3 regions of the Rhizobium sp. TH2 genome follow, and region 2 is predicted to be linked to each of the others. Evidence: riboswitches for the same ligand, from Rfam matches in the RefSeq annotation. Region 2 holds a riboswitch; each other region holds the start of a gene.
What was found. A riboswitch is a leader RNA that binds a small molecule or an ion and turns the genes downstream of it on or off. The one in region 2 is predicted to bind cobalamin.
Positions count from the first base shown of each region.

Region 1: linked by a shared signal. The riboswitch ahead of IHQ71_RS13950 (CbtB-domain containing protein) and the one ahead of bluB (5,6-dimethylbenzimidazole synthase) in region 2 are both predicted to bind cobalamin.
Region 3: linked by a shared signal. The riboswitch ahead of IHQ71_RS04100 (aromatic ring-hydroxylating dioxygenase subunit alpha) and the one ahead of bluB (5,6-dimethylbenzimidazole synthase) in region 2 are both predicted to bind cobalamin.

Region 1 covers NZ_CP062231.1:2,784,587-2,789,901, reverse strand. Annotated here, with positions in the region: gene IHQ71_RS13965 (hypothetical protein) at 1-223, opposite strand, end outside; gene IHQ71_RS13960 (cobyric acid synthase) at 458-1,915, shown strand; gene IHQ71_RS13955 (peptidoglycan-binding protein) at 2,107-3,681, shown strand; cobalamin riboswitch at 3,801-4,173, shown strand; gene IHQ71_RS13950 (CbtB-domain containing protein) at 4,217-4,408, shown strand; gene IHQ71_RS13945 (CbtA family protein) at 4,421-5,155, shown strand; gene cobU (bifunctional adenosylcobinamide kinase/adenosylcobinamide-phosphate guanylyltransferase) at 5,155-5,315, shown strand, end outside.
Region 2 covers NZ_CP062231.1:1,032,100-1,037,414, forward strand. Annotated here, with positions in the region: gene bluB (5,6-dimethylbenzimidazole synthase) at 201-935, opposite strand; cobalamin riboswitch at 977-1,152, opposite strand; gene IHQ71_RS05260 (ribonuclease HII) at 1,203-1,856, opposite strand; gene IHQ71_RS05265 (PA0069 family radical SAM protein) at 2,051-3,208, opposite strand; gene IHQ71_RS05270 (glycosyltransferase family 2 protein) at 3,332-3,847, shown strand; gene IHQ71_RS05275 (DNA-binding protein) at 3,851-4,168, opposite strand; gene IHQ71_RS05280 (addiction module killer protein) at 4,168-4,317, opposite strand; gene IHQ71_RS05285 (transcriptional regulator) at 4,530-4,847, opposite strand; gene glyS (glycine--tRNA ligase subunit beta) at 4,997-5,315, opposite strand, start outside.
Region 3 covers NZ_CP062231.1:818,354-823,668, forward strand. Annotated here, with positions in the region: gene IHQ71_RS04080 (sulfotransferase) at 1-609, shown strand, start outside; gene IHQ71_RS04085 (DUF4864 domain-containing protein) at 645-1,061, opposite strand; gene IHQ71_RS04090 (hypothetical protein) at 1,153-1,395, opposite strand; gene IHQ71_RS04095 (hybrid-cluster NAD(P)-dependent oxidoreductase) at 1,392-2,498, opposite strand; gene IHQ71_RS04100 (aromatic ring-hydroxylating dioxygenase subunit alpha) at 2,516-3,763, opposite strand; cobalamin riboswitch at 3,882-4,085, opposite strand; gene IHQ71_RS04105 (Lrp/AsnC family transcriptional regulator) at 4,168-4,578, opposite strand; gene IHQ71_RS04110 (diaminopropionate ammonia-lyase) at 4,757-5,315, shown strand, end outside.

The sequences.
Region 1 (5,315 bases), 1.8 Mb from region 2:
TGCGGACGTCGTAAGCGGCGCGCCGGACAAACCAGCGCTCGTCGCGCGAGCCCGGCGTGAGATCGATGCCGTTGAGCATGGCGAACCTGTCCAGTGCCTTCCGGTTGATCTTCAGGCTCGGACAGAGTTCGAGGATCTTGTAGATCTCGGAGACCTTTTCGTGGGGCGAGACCGGCTGCGCGGCAAGCGGCGCTGCGATTATCATTAGAGGCATGAGCATCATGGAAATTTTTCGCATGTGAACCCCGGCATCGTTTGCCGGCGGTTTCACCGCGAATCAAGATTCGACCCCCGCCGGTCGTGAAGAGAATTGTACAATTCAGCAGGTGCTAAAGCAATCATTTGAGCACTATTAAATTTAGCCGGCGAAATTTAATAGTCGCGGACAGCCCTGCGAAAGGCGGCTTGCGCGCGGCGCCGCGCGATGGCATTTGCGGTGCGGGCCAAGGAGAATGTGATGACCAGGGCAATCATGCTGCAGGGAACCGGATCGGATGTCGGCAAGACCGTGCTTGTCGCCGGCCTCTGCAGGCTTGCCGCCAATCGCGGCCTCAAGGTGCGGCCGTTCAAGCCGCAGAACATGTCGAACAATGCCGCGGTCAGCGACGACGGCGGCGAGATCGGCCGGGCGCAGTGGCTGCAGGCCATGGCCGCGCGGGTGCCGAGTTCGGTCCATATGAACCCCGTATTGCTCAAGCCGCAAACCGACAATGGCAGCCAGATCGTCGTCCAGGGCCATGTCTATGGCCAGGCGAAGGCGCGCGATTACCAGCGGCTGAAGCCGGAACTGCTTGGCCGGGTGCTCGAAAGCTATGAGACAGTCGCGGCGGGCGCCGATCTCGTCATCGTCGAGGGCGCCGGTTCGCCCGCTGAGATCAACCTGCGGCCGGGCGACATCGCCAATATGGGTTTTGCCCGTGCGGCCGGGGTGCCGGTGGTGCTGGTGGGCGACATCGACCGGGGCGGCGTAATTGCATCGGTGGCAGGCACGCACTTGATCCTGCCGCCCGAGGACCGGGCGATGATATCAGGCTATCTGATCAACAAGTTCCGTGGCGACGTGACGCTGTTCGATGACGGCATTCGTGCGATCGAGCGCTTTACCGGCTGGCCCTGTTTCGGCGTCATTCCCTGGCTTCGGGATGCGGGACGGCTGCCGGCCGAGGATTCCGTCACGCTCGAACGGCTGGCGAAGGGCGAGGCGAGGGCTCTGAAGATCGCGATGCCGGTCACGCCGAGGATCGCCAATTTCGACGATTTCGACGCGCTGAGGTCGGAGCCTTCGGTCGAACTCGTTTTCGTCAGGCCCGGCGAGCGGATGCCCTCGGACGCGGGGCTGGTGGTGCTGGCGGGTTCGAAGGCGACGATCTCGGATCTCATTGCGCTCAAGGCCGAGGGCTGGGACAGGGAGATCATGGCGCATGCGCGGCGCGGCGGACGCGTGATCGGCATTTGCGGGGGCTACCAGATGCTCGGGCGCAGGGTGCGCGATCCGCTCGGGATCGAAGGCAGCGTTGCCGAGGTCGAGGGACTCGGACTGCTCGATGTCGAAACCGTCATGGCGCCCGAAAAGCGGCTCGCGAATTCCTCGGCGCGGTCGATACCGTTCGATGCGGCGCTTTCAGGCTACGAGATCCATCTCGGCGAGACCGACGGGCCGGATCATCTCAGGCCCTATGTCGAGATCGAGGGGCGAGCGGATGGTGCGATGTCCGTCGATGGCAGGATCGCGGGGACCTATCTGCACCGCCTGTTCGACAGCGACGCTTTTCGTGCGCGGCTTCTGGCGAGCTTTGGGATCGAGGGCGGGCAGTCGGATTACCGGAAGTCCGTCGACGATGCATTGGACGGCGTCGCCGCCGAGCTCGAGCGGCATCTCGATCGGCGCTGGCTCGACGCGCTGATGGCCTGTTGAAACGAGCTGTTCAGCAACAGTTCATGTTGTCGACAATAAAGTTTCGAATAAATGGACCGCACCAGCCGTGCATAGGATGAACAGGCGTCTCCAACGTCTTTTATCGTGCTTTCTATTTTCAGCCGCGCTATGATTAGAACATCTTGACATAGTGGAGCTGAAACAAAGATTTCAGGCAAACGGGGGAAGAAATGAATTTGCCCAAACACATCAATATCCTGATGGCATCCGTCGTCACGTTTTCAGTCGCCATTTCGCCGATCGAGATCTCGGTCGCGTATGCGCAGAGTGCTCCCGCGGCGGAAGCGCCGGGCGATTCGGGCTGGCAGAAGGAATTCGAGCTGTGGCGCACCTCAAACAAGGGTGGCAAGCCGGCTGATTACCAGAAATATCTCCGCGTCTATCCCAACGGCAAATTCGCCAATGTCGCCAAGCGCCGGATCGAAGAGCTGAATGCCGCGACCCAGACGGCTGTTCCTGCCGACGAGACCGCGGCTGTCAACGACGTCTCCAAGAACGTGCCCGCCGACAATGCGCAATCGACCGCCGATGCGGCCAAGGATGTCGAGCTGTGGCGCCAGGTCTCCAAGACAGGCAAGCAGGCGGATTACGAGAAATACCTGAAGCAATTCCCCAACGGCAAGTTCGCCAAGGTCGCCAAGACCCGTATCGAGAATCTTGTCGCGAAGGCGAATGCGCCGGCCGAAGAGTCCGTCGAGGTCACCTCCAAGAAGGTCGAGCCCGCGCAGGACGACCAGGCCGAGGACCAGCAGGCCGAGGCACAGGACCAGGCAGACACCCAGCCGGACGCCCAGGACCAGGCCCAGACCGACGCTGCGGACGACAATGCCGCGACCGAGACCGCGCAGACGGAAGAGAAGCCCGCCGCCGGCGCTGACTGGGAACAGGAATATGCACTGTGGAAGGCCGCTTCGGACGGCAACACGGTGAACGAATACGAGGCCTATCTGAGGGCCTATCCGAACGGCAAGTTCGCGGCCATCGCCCAAGCCCGCGTCGTGCAGCTGACGGCCGCCGAACAGCCCGATCCGACGATTGCCGAGGGCGACGACACGCAGAACGATGCGACCAACAAGGCCAATGTCGCCGGCAACCGCAAGAACAACAAGCAGCAGCCCGACGATCAGGCCGCCGAGGACGACCAGTCCCAGCCGGCAGACGATCAGGCGCAGGACACGGCCAACACGCAGGATGACGATTCGGCAGCCGCCGATCGGCAGAACAGCATGGCGAAGAAGCAGGGCGGGCTCACCCAGCAGCCGGACCAGGCGCAGAACCAGGATCAGCAACAGCAGCAGGCCCAGTACACCGAAGGTTCCGAGGATATCGAAGCGTCCGTGCTCGACCGCGAGCAGCGTCACGAAATGCAGGGCCGGCTAAGCGCGCTCGGTTACGACACGCAGGGCACCGACGGTTCGTTCGGTCCGCGCACCCGTGATGCGATCGCCTCCTGGCAACAGGACAACGGCGCACCGGTCACCGGCTATCTCTCGGAAGACCAGATCGACGGGATTCGCGTTGCTTCGGCCGCGTCCTATGCGACCTGGCTGGCGACCGCTGCTCCCGTTGTGATCCGTCGTGTGCGCCCGCGTACCGAATGGGTCGTGGTCCGGCCGCGCGTTGTGGTCAGACGCCCCGCCGCTGTGGTCGTGGTCAAGCCCTTCCGCAACAGGGCGCGGTACAACAACCGCGTAAAGGTCAAGATCAGGTTCAACGGCGGCTGCCGCAAACGGCGCCGTTGCTGAGCGGTATCGATACATACTTTGAACGGGGCGCCTTGGCGCCCCGTTCTTGTTTCGGAGATGCTGGCGCATTCGCGACAGGCGGATGTCGATATGCCGATTGACTCGGGTGCATGGACCTTCTAGATTCCAGCCTGTTTGGTTCCCAGCGGGCATAAGCCCAAGGGATCAAAAGGGAATGGGAAGAATGGACCCAATCAGGGCGTTTTCATCCCGGCCGACCCCGCGACTGTAGAGCGGACAAGCAAATTCCAGGAGTGTTTTCAAAGCCTGACGTGACCAAGGCAATGTTGCCTGGGCGGACGGCGGAGAGAGTGCTTCAAAGCCACTGAAGGGCCTATGCGGCAACACGGGGCGGGACGCCTCCCATCTACGAATCGTCCCCCACGCGCAGAGGCAGAACCTTCGGGAAGGCGAGGAAGATGCGTTGGCTCATGCTTCGGCATGGGCCTGGACCCGTGAGCCAGGAGACCTGCCAGACAAAACGGGCGCATTCGCGCCAAAAAGGCTTATTCTTGCCAGCAGCACGGAGGTTGTTATGGCGCATTCCGCAGTTTCTACCCGGTCTACCTCGGTTTCGGCCATCCCGGTTTCGGATCGTCTCGTTGCGGGCATTCTCGCCCTGCTTCTCGGCTCGTTCCTGATCTTCGGCGCCGGCTTTGCGCATTCGTCCGTGTTGCATGACACCGCACACGACGTTCGCCACGCCAACGGCTTTCCCTGCCACTAAAGGGGCCATCAAATGATCGTCAAATATCTTCTGGCTGCGCTTGTGGCCGGATTGCTCGCTGGTGCGCTCCAGACGGTGGCGCAGCAGGCGAAGGTCGTTCCGCTGATTCTCGAAGCGGAGAAATACGAAAACGCGCCCGCCGAAAAGCATGACCACACGACCGGCCTGAACCTCACGCTGGTCAGCAAGGCCCACGCCCACGAGCACGAAGCAACGGCTGCTGCCGGTGCCGAGGAAGAGGGCGGCATGCTGTTCGGCGTCGGCCGCACGACCGGCACGCTGATGGCCGATCTGGTCACCGGTGCGGGTTTCGCGCTCGTGATGCTGGCCGTGAGCCTGCTCACCGGCCGGACCGTCACGCTCGCCACCGGTGCGCTCTGGGGCGCCGCCGCCTGGCTTTCCTTCCATCTGCTGCCGTCGATGGGGCTGCCGCCGGAGCTTCCGGGTTTCCCCGCCGCCGATCTCTTCGACCGCCAGATGTGGTGGGTCGGGACCGTCGTCGCATCCGCGATCGGGCTCTACCTGATCATCCTGCGCAAGGAGCCCTGGGCGAAGGCGCTCGGTGTCGTGCTGCTCATCGTGCCGCATGTCATCGGTGCGCCGCAGGCGGCTGATGAGACGACGAATGTACCGGCGATCCTTGCTGCCGAGTTCGCCGTGGCAACGCTTTCGGCCGGGCTGTTCTTCTGGCTCATGCTCGGCCTGATCATGGGCGCGATCAACGATCGCTGGCTGAAGACGGCCTGATGAAGGGTCTTGACCCTCGCGCTCCACCCGGTGCCGTCCTGGTGCTGGGCGGGGCACGATCCGGCAAATCGGCTTTCGCGGAAAGGCTGGTCGCGGAGACCGGCCTTTTGCGCCATTACATCGCCACCGGCCGGGCCTGGGATGACGAGATGCGCGAGCG
Region 2 (5,315 bases):
TTTCTGCCTCCGAGGTCAGTGTTCGGCATGGCGCCAACTCACCCACGACGTCATCCTAGGGCTTGTCCCTCGGATCTGGTGCCGGCGCCGTAATCCACTGACGAAACATCCTTATTGGGCGTCACCAGATGCTCGGGACAAGCCCGAGCATGACGTCTCGGATGTGGCTATCTCCGAAACAAACAGCACGCCACGTCCCTTCATCCCGGTCGCGCCCGGCATTCCACCACGCGATAAAAGTCCAGCACATGCGACGTCTCCGGCCAGTGCTCTTGGTAGACGAGCTTCTCCAGCGGCAATTTCTCCCGCCACCCCTTCACGGCCAGTTCCGGCTTCGAATACAGCTGGTCGACATAGCCGACGCAGAGATAGGCGATGATCTCGACGCTGTCGGGAATGCCGAGCTCCTGTTTCAGCCGATCATGATCGAAAATGCTGACCCAGCCGACGCCCACGCCTTCGGCCCGCGCCGCGAGCCAGAAGTTCTGCACCGCGCAGACGGTCGAATAGAGGTCCATACTGGGATTGTGAGTGCGGCCAAGTACGAAATCGCCGCCGCGCTTGCGGTCGCAGGTGATGCAGATATTGAGTGGCGCCTTGAGAATGCCTTCGAGCTTCAGGCTCATATATTTGAGCTTCTGCTCGCCCTCCAGCTTATCGGCCGCCTCGATATTGGCTTCATGGAATATCCCGTGCACCGCTTGGCGCCGCGCCTCATCACGGATAACGATGAAATTCCACGGCTGCATGTAGCCGACGGACGGCGCCGCATGCGCCGCCGCCAGTAGGCGCTGCAGTAGTTCGTCCGGAATCGGATCAGGCAGGAATTCATTGCGCACGTCGCGTCTCGAATAGATGGCGCGATAGACGGCGGCGCGTTCGGCTTCGGAAAATGGTCCCGCGGTAGCGAGGTGGCGTAACGGTTCGGCCTGCATGTGTCCCCCACATGGTTTGGCACCGCAGGGACCGTCCGCGCCCCTCAGCTATCATGTCCGGCCGGTCTTCTGGCTTGGGTTCAGCTGGCGCTCGCGGCCTTCCCGGTTTCCCAGTGGCATATCGCGAAACCATCCCCCTCACAGCGTTGGGCACGCGCCGGATTTTTGACCGGCTTCCCGATTCTCCTCGAAAGGCACCGGACAAAAAACGATGTAACTGGATTGGGCGAATGCGAGCAAGCAGTATGCGCGACAAGCAGGGTCGCGTCAGGGTATCAGCCGGAACGGGCTGAAGGTCATGCGGTGGATCGCACATGGTCCATGATTGGTGATCGCTTCACGGTGCACCTCCGTCGCATAACCGGCATGCTGCTCGAAGCCGTATTGCGGGAAGGTGAGCCCGGCGGCCTGCATCATTCGGTCACGCGTCACCTTGGCGACGATCGAGGCGGCGGCGATGGAGAAGGACCGCGCGTCGCCCTTCACCAGCGCCTTGCCGGGGCAGGTGAGCCCCGGCGGTACGTCGCGGCCGTCGATCAGCACGAACTTCGCCCGCTTGGGGAGTGACGCCACGGCTCGCCGCATCGCCTCAAGGCTCGCCTTGAGTATGTTTGTCCGGTCGATCGCGATGGCGCTCAGCGACGAGATCGCCACATCCGCCGTCGCCAGGATTTCCTCGTAAAGCTCTTCCCGTCTCGCTGCGGTCAATTGCTTGGAATCGTTGAGGCCTTTCGGGATTTTTCGCGGGTCGAGGATGACGGCACTCGCCACGACCGGCCCAGCCAGAGGGCCACGGCCAGCTTCATCGACCCCAGCGACCGGCAGGAAGCCGTCGCGCATCAGCCCCCTCTCAAACCGGAAGGTGGGAACAATCTCCTCCTCGGGAAAGGGAAGGGAATCGGATGAGATCATACGAGCCATGCGGGATAGTTCGCACATTCATCCGATTCCCTGCAAGTCCCAGTGCAAGGGCGGCGCACCGGGACCACGAGCATGTTGTTACAACATGCTCGTCATGACAGGAGCACTGGCGGAGTGCTCCCATCATGTATTCCCAGCCGGAACCCAAGCGGGCGGGGATGCCAGACCCCGGCTGGAAAGCGTTGATGCCAAATTCAGAGCAGCGAGAGCTGCACGCCATGGCCGCTCGGCGGCACGAAGAGATCGCTATTGAGCCCAATCGTGCGCCGGGTCAGTCCGTATTTCTTGGCGGCGAGTTCGAAACGGCGGCTGATCTGCCAGGCATAGGGACCCGTGCCCTTCATCCGCTTGCCGAATTCGGCGTCATAGTCCTTTCCGCCGCGCATCGAGCGCACCAGGCTCATCACGTGCCTGTAGCGATCCGGATAATGGCGCAGCAGCCAGTCGCGGAACAGCGGGCTCACTTCCAGTGGCAGACGCAGCAGCACATAGCTCGCCTCTTTCGCACCAGCAGCAGCGCCTGCATCGAGGATGCGCTCAAGCTCATGGTCGTTGAGTGCCGGGATCATCGGCGACGCCATAACGGCGGTCGGAATGCCCGCTTCGCTCATCGCCTTGATCGCTTCGAGCCGTTTGGTCGGCGTCGATGCCCTCGGTTCCATCAGCCGTGCGAGCTTCCGGTCCATGGTGGTGACCGAGAGCGCGGCCCTCGCCAGCCCCTTCTCCGCCATCTTGGCGAGGATATCGATATCCCGCATGATCAGCGCCGACTTCGTCACGATTGCCACCGGATGATTGGCAGCCGCCAGCACTTCGAGGATCTGGCGCATGATCCGCCATTCCTTCTCGATCGGCTGGTAGGGATCGGTATTGGTGCCGATCGCGATGGTCCTCGGCTTGTAGCCCGGCTTGGAAAGCTCCCGCTCCAGCAGCTTTGCCGCATCCGGCTTGGCAAACAGCTTGGATTCGAAATCCAGCCCCGGAGACAGGCCCATATAGGCATGCGTCGGCCGCGCGAAGCAGTAGATGCAGCCATGCTCGCAGCCGCGATAGGGATTGATCGAGCGGTCGAAGGGAATGTCGGGACTGTCGTTGCGGGTGATGATGGCGCGCGGCCTCTCCACCTGCACTTCGGTCTTGAACGGCTCCAGCGTCTCGAAGGTCTGCCAGCCGTCGTCGAGCACCTCGCGTTCCCGAGGCTCGAACCGGCCCGATGGATTGAGCCCGGCACCACGTCCGCGGCGGCGGTCGATCTCGATCCTCAGACCGGATTCCTTCAGCAGGCTATCGGCAATATCTGCCGTGTTGGCAGGCGCGAATGCAGCCTGCCGCGCGAGCGACATGTTGATCATTGGCTTCTCCGGGGAGGCGAATCTCCGCCTCTCGATGATTATTTTCCTATCGTGAAAAAGAGAACATTGCAAGAACAAAATTACCGACTCGCAATTTTGCGGGGCTTCAATTATGGGTGAGCAATGCTGACTGTTTTAATCGAATGCCGGGATAACGAGCCCGAACTTGCCTATACGCTCGCCGTTCTCGTCTCCGGCGCCGTCGATGGCCTGGTGAGCGACGTGATCGTGCTGGACAATGGTTCGCGCGACGGTTCGGCGCGCGTAGCCGATGCCGCCGGCTGCCGCTTCGTCGACAAATGGGACCTGCATGAGGTGCTGCGCTCGGCGCGCGGCGAATGGCTGATGCTGCTCGAACCCGGCGCCCGGCCGCAGGCTGGCTGGATCGAGGAAGTGCTGGAATATGCCTCGCTCGCCAAGGTGCCCGCGCGCTTCTCGCCTTCGCGCAGCTTTCCCCGGCCGTTCCTCAAGCGCTGGAAACGCAAGGGCGTGCTGGAACTCGGCTTCCTGATGCCGAAGCGCCAGGCGGCCGCGCTCGCCAAGCCGGGCATGGGGCTCTCGGCGCTCGCCAAGGCGTCATCAGTGCGGAAGCTCAGATCGGAGCTGATACCCGCATGGGTGATCAGGGAGGGGCGGTAGCCCTCACGCCGCCGTGCTGACAGAGAGTTGGATACCCTGGTGCTTTTGCAGTGCTGCGATGACATTGAACAGGTTGTCAGCGCGCGGGTTGCCGGTCTTGCTCAGCATGCGCATCAGGCTCTTGGTCGGCAGGCCGGTCTCAGTGGACAGGGCTTCGAAGCCGATTGTAGCGTTGACATAGTCACGCAGGATGCTCTTGCCGGTCGATATGTCGCCCGTCAGCAGGAGTTCGACCGCCTCGGACAGCAACGCTGCACGAAATGCCGAATCCGCCTGGATGCGAGCCCTGACCGTCTCCCGGAAATCTCTTGTCAACGCCATTACGGTTTCCTTTGTTTATAGTCACGCCATCGGGATTGCGCCTCGGCGATATCGTTTTGTTGACGCGCCTTGCTGCCACCTGCCACCAGGATGATCAATTCCTTGCCTTCATAGCCGAAATAGATTCGATAACCGGGGCCGAAATTGATCTTGCATTCGTAAACGCCATGACCGACCGATTTGACGTTCGAATGGTCCCGGCCTCCAGACGAATGAGTGAGGTCGTCACTTTCGTGGCAGCGGTCGCATCAAGCCTGGCATACCATTTGCCGAATGGATTTCGTCCCAGACTGTCGACATATTCAACGAGCTTCATACGCAATTAGTAACATATCCGTTACCAATCGCAAGTGTCCAGCCCTCACGCCGCCGTGCTGACCTCCAGCTGAATCCCCTGGTGCCGCTGCAATATGCCGATCACCCTGAACATCTCGCCCGCGCGCGGATTGCCCGCAGGCTGGAACATGCGCTTGAGGTGGCGCACCGTCAGGCCGGATTCCGTGGCGAGGTCCTCGAAGCCGATCGTGGCGTCGATATAGTCCTTGAGCACGCTCTTGGCGGTTGCCATGTCGTCCGCCAGCATCACTTCCACGGCGTGGGAGAACAGCGCGTAGCGGAAGCCGTCATCCGACTGGATGCGCGCCTTGACGGTTTTTCTGATCGTCCTGGTCAAAGCCATTGAATACCCGCCCGCTGCAATTGAAATCTCTTGCCGCACAATATGGGGTGGATTTCGTCGCATTCACGGCGGCGAAGTCAAATAAAGGTGATCGGCCCTGGAAGGTATTGCGGACGGGGCTTCCACACCACGCCCCGAGAGGGCGCGGCCTATCCAGAAATCTTCGAGAAGTCGGCAACCGTCGCGGTCGCGGCGCGAATGGCCGAAAGCAGTGCCAGGCGGTTGGCCCTGATATCGGCGTTTTCGTCATTCACCAGCACATCGTTGAAGAACGTGTCGACCGGCCCGCGGAGCTTCGAGAGCGCTTCCATCGCCGCGCCAAAATCCTCGCGGGCCACAGCGCCGGCCGCATCCTGCGAGGCATTGACGATCGCCGCATGCAGGCTTTTCTCGGCCGGCAGCGTCAGCAGGTGCAGGTCGATCCTGTCGGCAATCCTGGTGCCCTTCTTCTCCTCGGCGGCAAGCAAT
Region 3 (5,315 bases), 210 kb from region 2:
ATGCGCGACGAAGTGGCCTATGGCGGTCCCGGCATGTTCGCCTTCTTCGATCAGAGCCGGCTCTCGCCGGTCGTCGATCCGGCGTTGGCAGCCCAGGCCCGCGCTCAGCTGCTGCTGCAGTGGGATCACTGGACGCTCGGCGACTCGGCCACGCTTCTGGAAAAGACGCCAGCCAACATCGTGCGCATGCCCTATCTCAGGAGTGTCTTTCCGGGCGCGAAGTTCATCGTCCTGGTGCGTGATCCCCGTGCAGTGGTGCTGTCGGTGAAGAAATGGAATCCGAGCCCCAATGAGCTTCTATTCATGAACTGGTGCTCAGCCTACGCGGCCGCTTTGAACGACCTCGACGATGATTGCCTGTTCGTGCGCTACGAAGATCTGTGTAACGATCCGGAGCGGGAATTGGAGCGGATCGGTGCGTTCACGTCGCTCGGCGAGCGCTCATTGCCCGGAATGCAGCAGCGCCGGTTCGAGGATGTGAGAAATACCAACGACAGCTACATCCAGTCATTCGGAAGGCTGCCGTCGGCGCTCAAGCAGCGGCTCGTGTTTCGCCCCTGGGAAATATTCGGCTACGATCTGGAAGACGCCTTCGAGGCGCCGAAGTGACCCGTCTGCTGCCATGAGTTCCCGCGCGCAGCCCCTCAGATGCCCTTGCTCTCCGTCTCCGGCATCATGACCACGCCGCCTATCAGGTACGTTCCGTCGGGCTGGCGAACCATCTTGTAGAAGGCTCTCCAGTCCTTGCCGTCCTGGCCCGATATGATCACTTCGTGCAGGATCGTAGCGCCGTCGTCGATCGTCTTGTTGCGGCCGAAGGCATAGTTGCCGGGATGGTAGACCGGCTGGTAGCTCTTCTTCACCATCGCGAAGAAGGCATCCTTATCAGGATATCGCGCCTTGATGCCGGGTGCGGCGAAGGAATAGGCGGTCTCCGCATCGTCTTTGAGGAAAGCGTCGATCTGACGCTCGATGATGCCCTTGGTCGTTTCGATATTGTCCTCTGCCATGGCAGGCAGAGCAGCGAATAGAAGCAAGAGCGCAACAAGCAATGCACGCATCGGAAGGCCTCCTCTAGTGAAACACGCAGTCTATGCAGCTTTTCAGTCGTTCACATGCATTTGTACGTGAGGGGGAGGGCGCCGGTTCACATCAATGGCGTTGCCGCCTTCGGCTGCGGGACATCGGCGGCTGGGGATAGCTTGCCTGCACGAGCATGGTTCTAAGCCGGGTCATCTGCTCGGTGCGCAGAGGTGCCTCATCGATCCTCGCGATTTCAACACGGGCTGCCGCTGCTACGTCTGTGCTTTCCGGCAGACTGAAGAACCACGCGAGGAAGATGTCTTCGGATCGCGGAATGGCGCGAGCATTTTCGCTCATGTCGCTCATGCTCATGCCTCGACCTCGACGGGCGTCAGCGGCCGCGAGCAGCAGGCGAGCACATAGCCGCCGGCGATTTCCTGCTCGCTGATGCCGCCATTGTGGCGCATGTCCACGTCTCCGGCGCGTTTGAGAACCTTGCAGGTGCCGCAGATGCCGGATTCACAGGCCGCCGGGATGCGGACGCCTGCCGTCCGCGCGGTTTCGAGAATGGTCTGACCGGGCTCGCACACGGCTTGCTCGTTCGATCCAAGAAAGCTGACCGTCAGGCCCGCCACCTTGCCCGTTGCCACGACCTCGTTAGCCTGCTTGTGCACGCTCTCGGCGATCGATGTCGCGCCAAAGCTTTCCTGATGATAGTGGCCCATGTCGAAGCCTTCGGCCCGGGCAATGGTGCTCACCGCCTTCATGAAAGGATCGGGGCCGCAGCAGAAGATCTCTCGGTCCATGAAATCCGGGACCAGCAGGGCGAACTTGTAGCGATCGATACGACCCATCAGACCGCCCCAGGGGGCGGCTGCGGAGCGGCCTTCGGGCAGGAAGCCGAGCGACAGGTTCGGCATGCGCCGGGCGAGCATTTCGAGCTCGTCACGGAAGATGATCTCTTCCGGCCGTCGCGCCGAGTTGAGGAAGGCAACATCGGCACCCGGATCGCAATCGGCGAGCCAGCGCAGCATCGACATCATGGGCGTGATGCCGGAACCGGCCGAGATGAAGAGGTATTTCCGTGCCGGGTTGCGGGCCAGCGTGAAGTGACCGCTCGGTCCATAGGCACGAAGCCGGCTGCCCGCCGTTACATTCTCGAACATCCAGCGCGTGCCGATGCTTGCCGGCTGGGCCTTGATGGTGATCGCGATCGAATAGGGCCGCGAGGGCGAGGACGAGACCGTGTAGGTGCGGTGGAGATCACCACCCTTGGCGCGCAACTCGACGGTGATGAACTGCCCCGGCATGTAGCGGAACCAGCCGCCACCCTCGACCGCGAAGGTGAAGGTCTTTACGTCAAGTGCTTCGTCCGTGACGCTGGTGCAGACCAGCATCTGGCGTGCCGAGTTCCACGGCATCATCTGGTCCAGCGGCAGGGCAGAGGGCGTCGTGCCCGTCAGCATAATGTTCATCGTCGTGCGCCCCCCGATCAGGCGACGTTTCGCAGCGCAGGCCTGCGCACGCCGGAAAGCCGCTCTTCGATGAAGCGGGAATACCAATCGACGAACTGGATCACGCCGCCCTCGTGCATCTCGGAATAGGGGCCCGGCTGATAGGCCGGCGAGTGGATGCCGCGGGCATTTTCCTCGACGATCTGGCGGTCCTGGTCGTTGGTCTCGGTCCAGACGTGGATTAGTTCGTCGAGCCGGTAGTCGATGCCCTCGACGGCATCCTTGTGGACCAGCCATTTGGTGGTGACGGCGGTTTCGGTGGCGCTGAGCGGGATCACACGGAAGGTGATCGCGTGGTCGCTCAATATGTGGTTCCAGGTCGTGGGATAGTGATAGAGCAGCAGCGAGCCGATACGGTCCATGTTGACGTTGTCGGAGAGCCGCATCTGCACAGCTTTGCGGCCCGAGAGCGTGTAGCTGATCGCCTCGCGCAGCAGCGGCACGCGGGTGGTGCGGAACTGCCCAGCCTCATCGATAATGAACTCGCTCGGCAGGCCGATCGCCTCGCACTTTTCCCAATGCGCGACGATCTCCGGATCGTCCTTGGCGCCATTGACGCCGGTCACCGTGGGCGCTTCGGGGAAAGTCTTGCAGAGTTCGGGATGGTTGCCGGCGCAATGGTAGCATTCGCGATTGTTTTCCCAGACTAGCTTCCAGTTGCCCTTTTCGATGATCGTGCTCTCATAGGCGATCTTGGCGTCGCGCAGCCGGTGCGGCAGGAAATAGGGCTCCATCATTTTCTTGAATGGCGCGAAATCCATCGGCTCATCGGCGAGACAGATGAAGATATAGCCGCCGGCGCTCTCGCAGGCGACGGGCTTCAGGCTGAAGCCGGCGGGATTGAAATCGTCGCCCATTTGGCGCGCGAAGAGCAGCGAGCCGTCGAGATCATAGGTCCACTGGTGATAGGGGCAGACGAGCTTGACCGCATTGCCGCGCTCGGTATTGCACACCCTGGAGCCGCGATGACGGCAGGAATTGTGCAAGGCGTTGATCCTGCCATCGGTGCCACGCACGATGACGACGGGATAGTCGCCGACCTGCACCGTGAAATAGTTGCCCGGATTGGGGATTTCGCAATCGTGCCCGATGAACAGCCAGTCGCGATACCAGATGGTCTCCATGTCGACCTTGTGGAAATCCGGGTCGATATAGAAGGGCTGGTCCAGGCTGTAGCCGGGTTTGCGATTCCTGAGCCGCGTGAGCATGTCGGAACGGATATCCATGGTCGGTCCTCGTCGGTTTCCAAGGACTGGGCATGGTGGACATGGAGGGAAGGTCGCTTGCACGCACGGAAATCCGGCGAGCATGGCGATCCGCCTCTTGACCGCCCACCGCGATCAGTCGAGTTCAAAATCCCGAGGCTGGTTTCCGGGCTCTGGAACTGTCCTCACGGACTTTGTGACTCCTTCCCAGGCCATTCGGCCCAGTGGACTCCCGTCACAATTTACGTTCCAATACCGTTGCGGGGGCAGCGCCGGAATTTAACCGGCTTCCCAATTCTCCAACCGGTTTGACCCGATCGGCACCTCAAGTGTCCTGATAAGACCATAGTCGTTGCGACATGGCGTCATCATTTGCGACATCGCGATGGCGTCGTGAAAACATAATCATTTTGCTCTGGAAAAGCTCAGCGATCGAGCGGTACGGCGAGGCCGACTTTGACCCGGTCCATCGCCACGAAGGTCCGGAATCGCTTCACATTTTTGTTGCCGAAGAACAGCCGGCGGGTGAGCGCCTCGTAATCGGCCATGGTGGGGACGACGATGACGAGGATGAAATCGGCTTCTCCGGTCACGTAATAGCATTGCTGGATTTCGGGCGTTCCGGCGAATTCCCACTTGACGCTCTCGATCTGCTCGGCCGTTTCGCTGAACACTTCGACCTCGACGAAGATGGTGATCGGCTGGCCGACGGCCTCGGGATCAAGGACGGCGACGTTGGCCTGGATCACGCCCGCTTCGGTCAACCGTTTGATGCGGCGCTGCACGGCCGGCGCCGATAGATTGACTGCCTCGCCGATCGTCCGCTGCGGCGTCATGTTATCCGCCTGCAGAATCGCGAGGATCTTCCGGTCGAATTCATCGAGGGCAACAGGCTGATCGGACTTGCGCAAAACCGGGCTCCAACGAAACAAACTTGCAAGGCTCAGAGCAATATAGAGCGCAAATCTCACCACGATTGCAATAATGTTCATGCAGCAACCGATGAGGGCCATCATGTTCCTGCGCAACACCAATCCCGAATACCGCCAACCGCTAACAGCGGAGGATGCCGAAACCCTCGGCCTCGCTTCCGCTCGGGAGGTGGAACGCTATCTCGGCTTCCGCGACAATCACGCCGAGACGCCGCTGCTCTCGTTGCCGGCCCTGGCTGCAAGCATCGGCATCGCCTCGATCCACATCAAGGATGAGGGCCAACGGCTGGGGCTCGGCAGCTTCAAGGCCTTGGGCGGTTCCTATGCGGTGATCCGGCTGGTGCTCGAAGAGGCGGGCCGGAGGCTTGGCCGGACGGTCGATGTCTCCGAACTCTCCACACCTGAAGTCAAAGCCATCTCCGCCACCATGACCTTTGCCTGCGCGACCGACGGCAATCACGGCCGTTCGGTGGCGCAGGGCGCGCAACTGGTCGGCGCCCGCGCCGCGATCTTCGTGCATGGCGGGGTGAGCGACGAGCGCGTCGCGGCGATCGCCCGCTTCGGCGCGGAGATGATCCGGGTCAGTGGGACCTATGACGATTCGGTGCGCGAGGCGGCACGCATCGCCGGGGAGAAGGGTT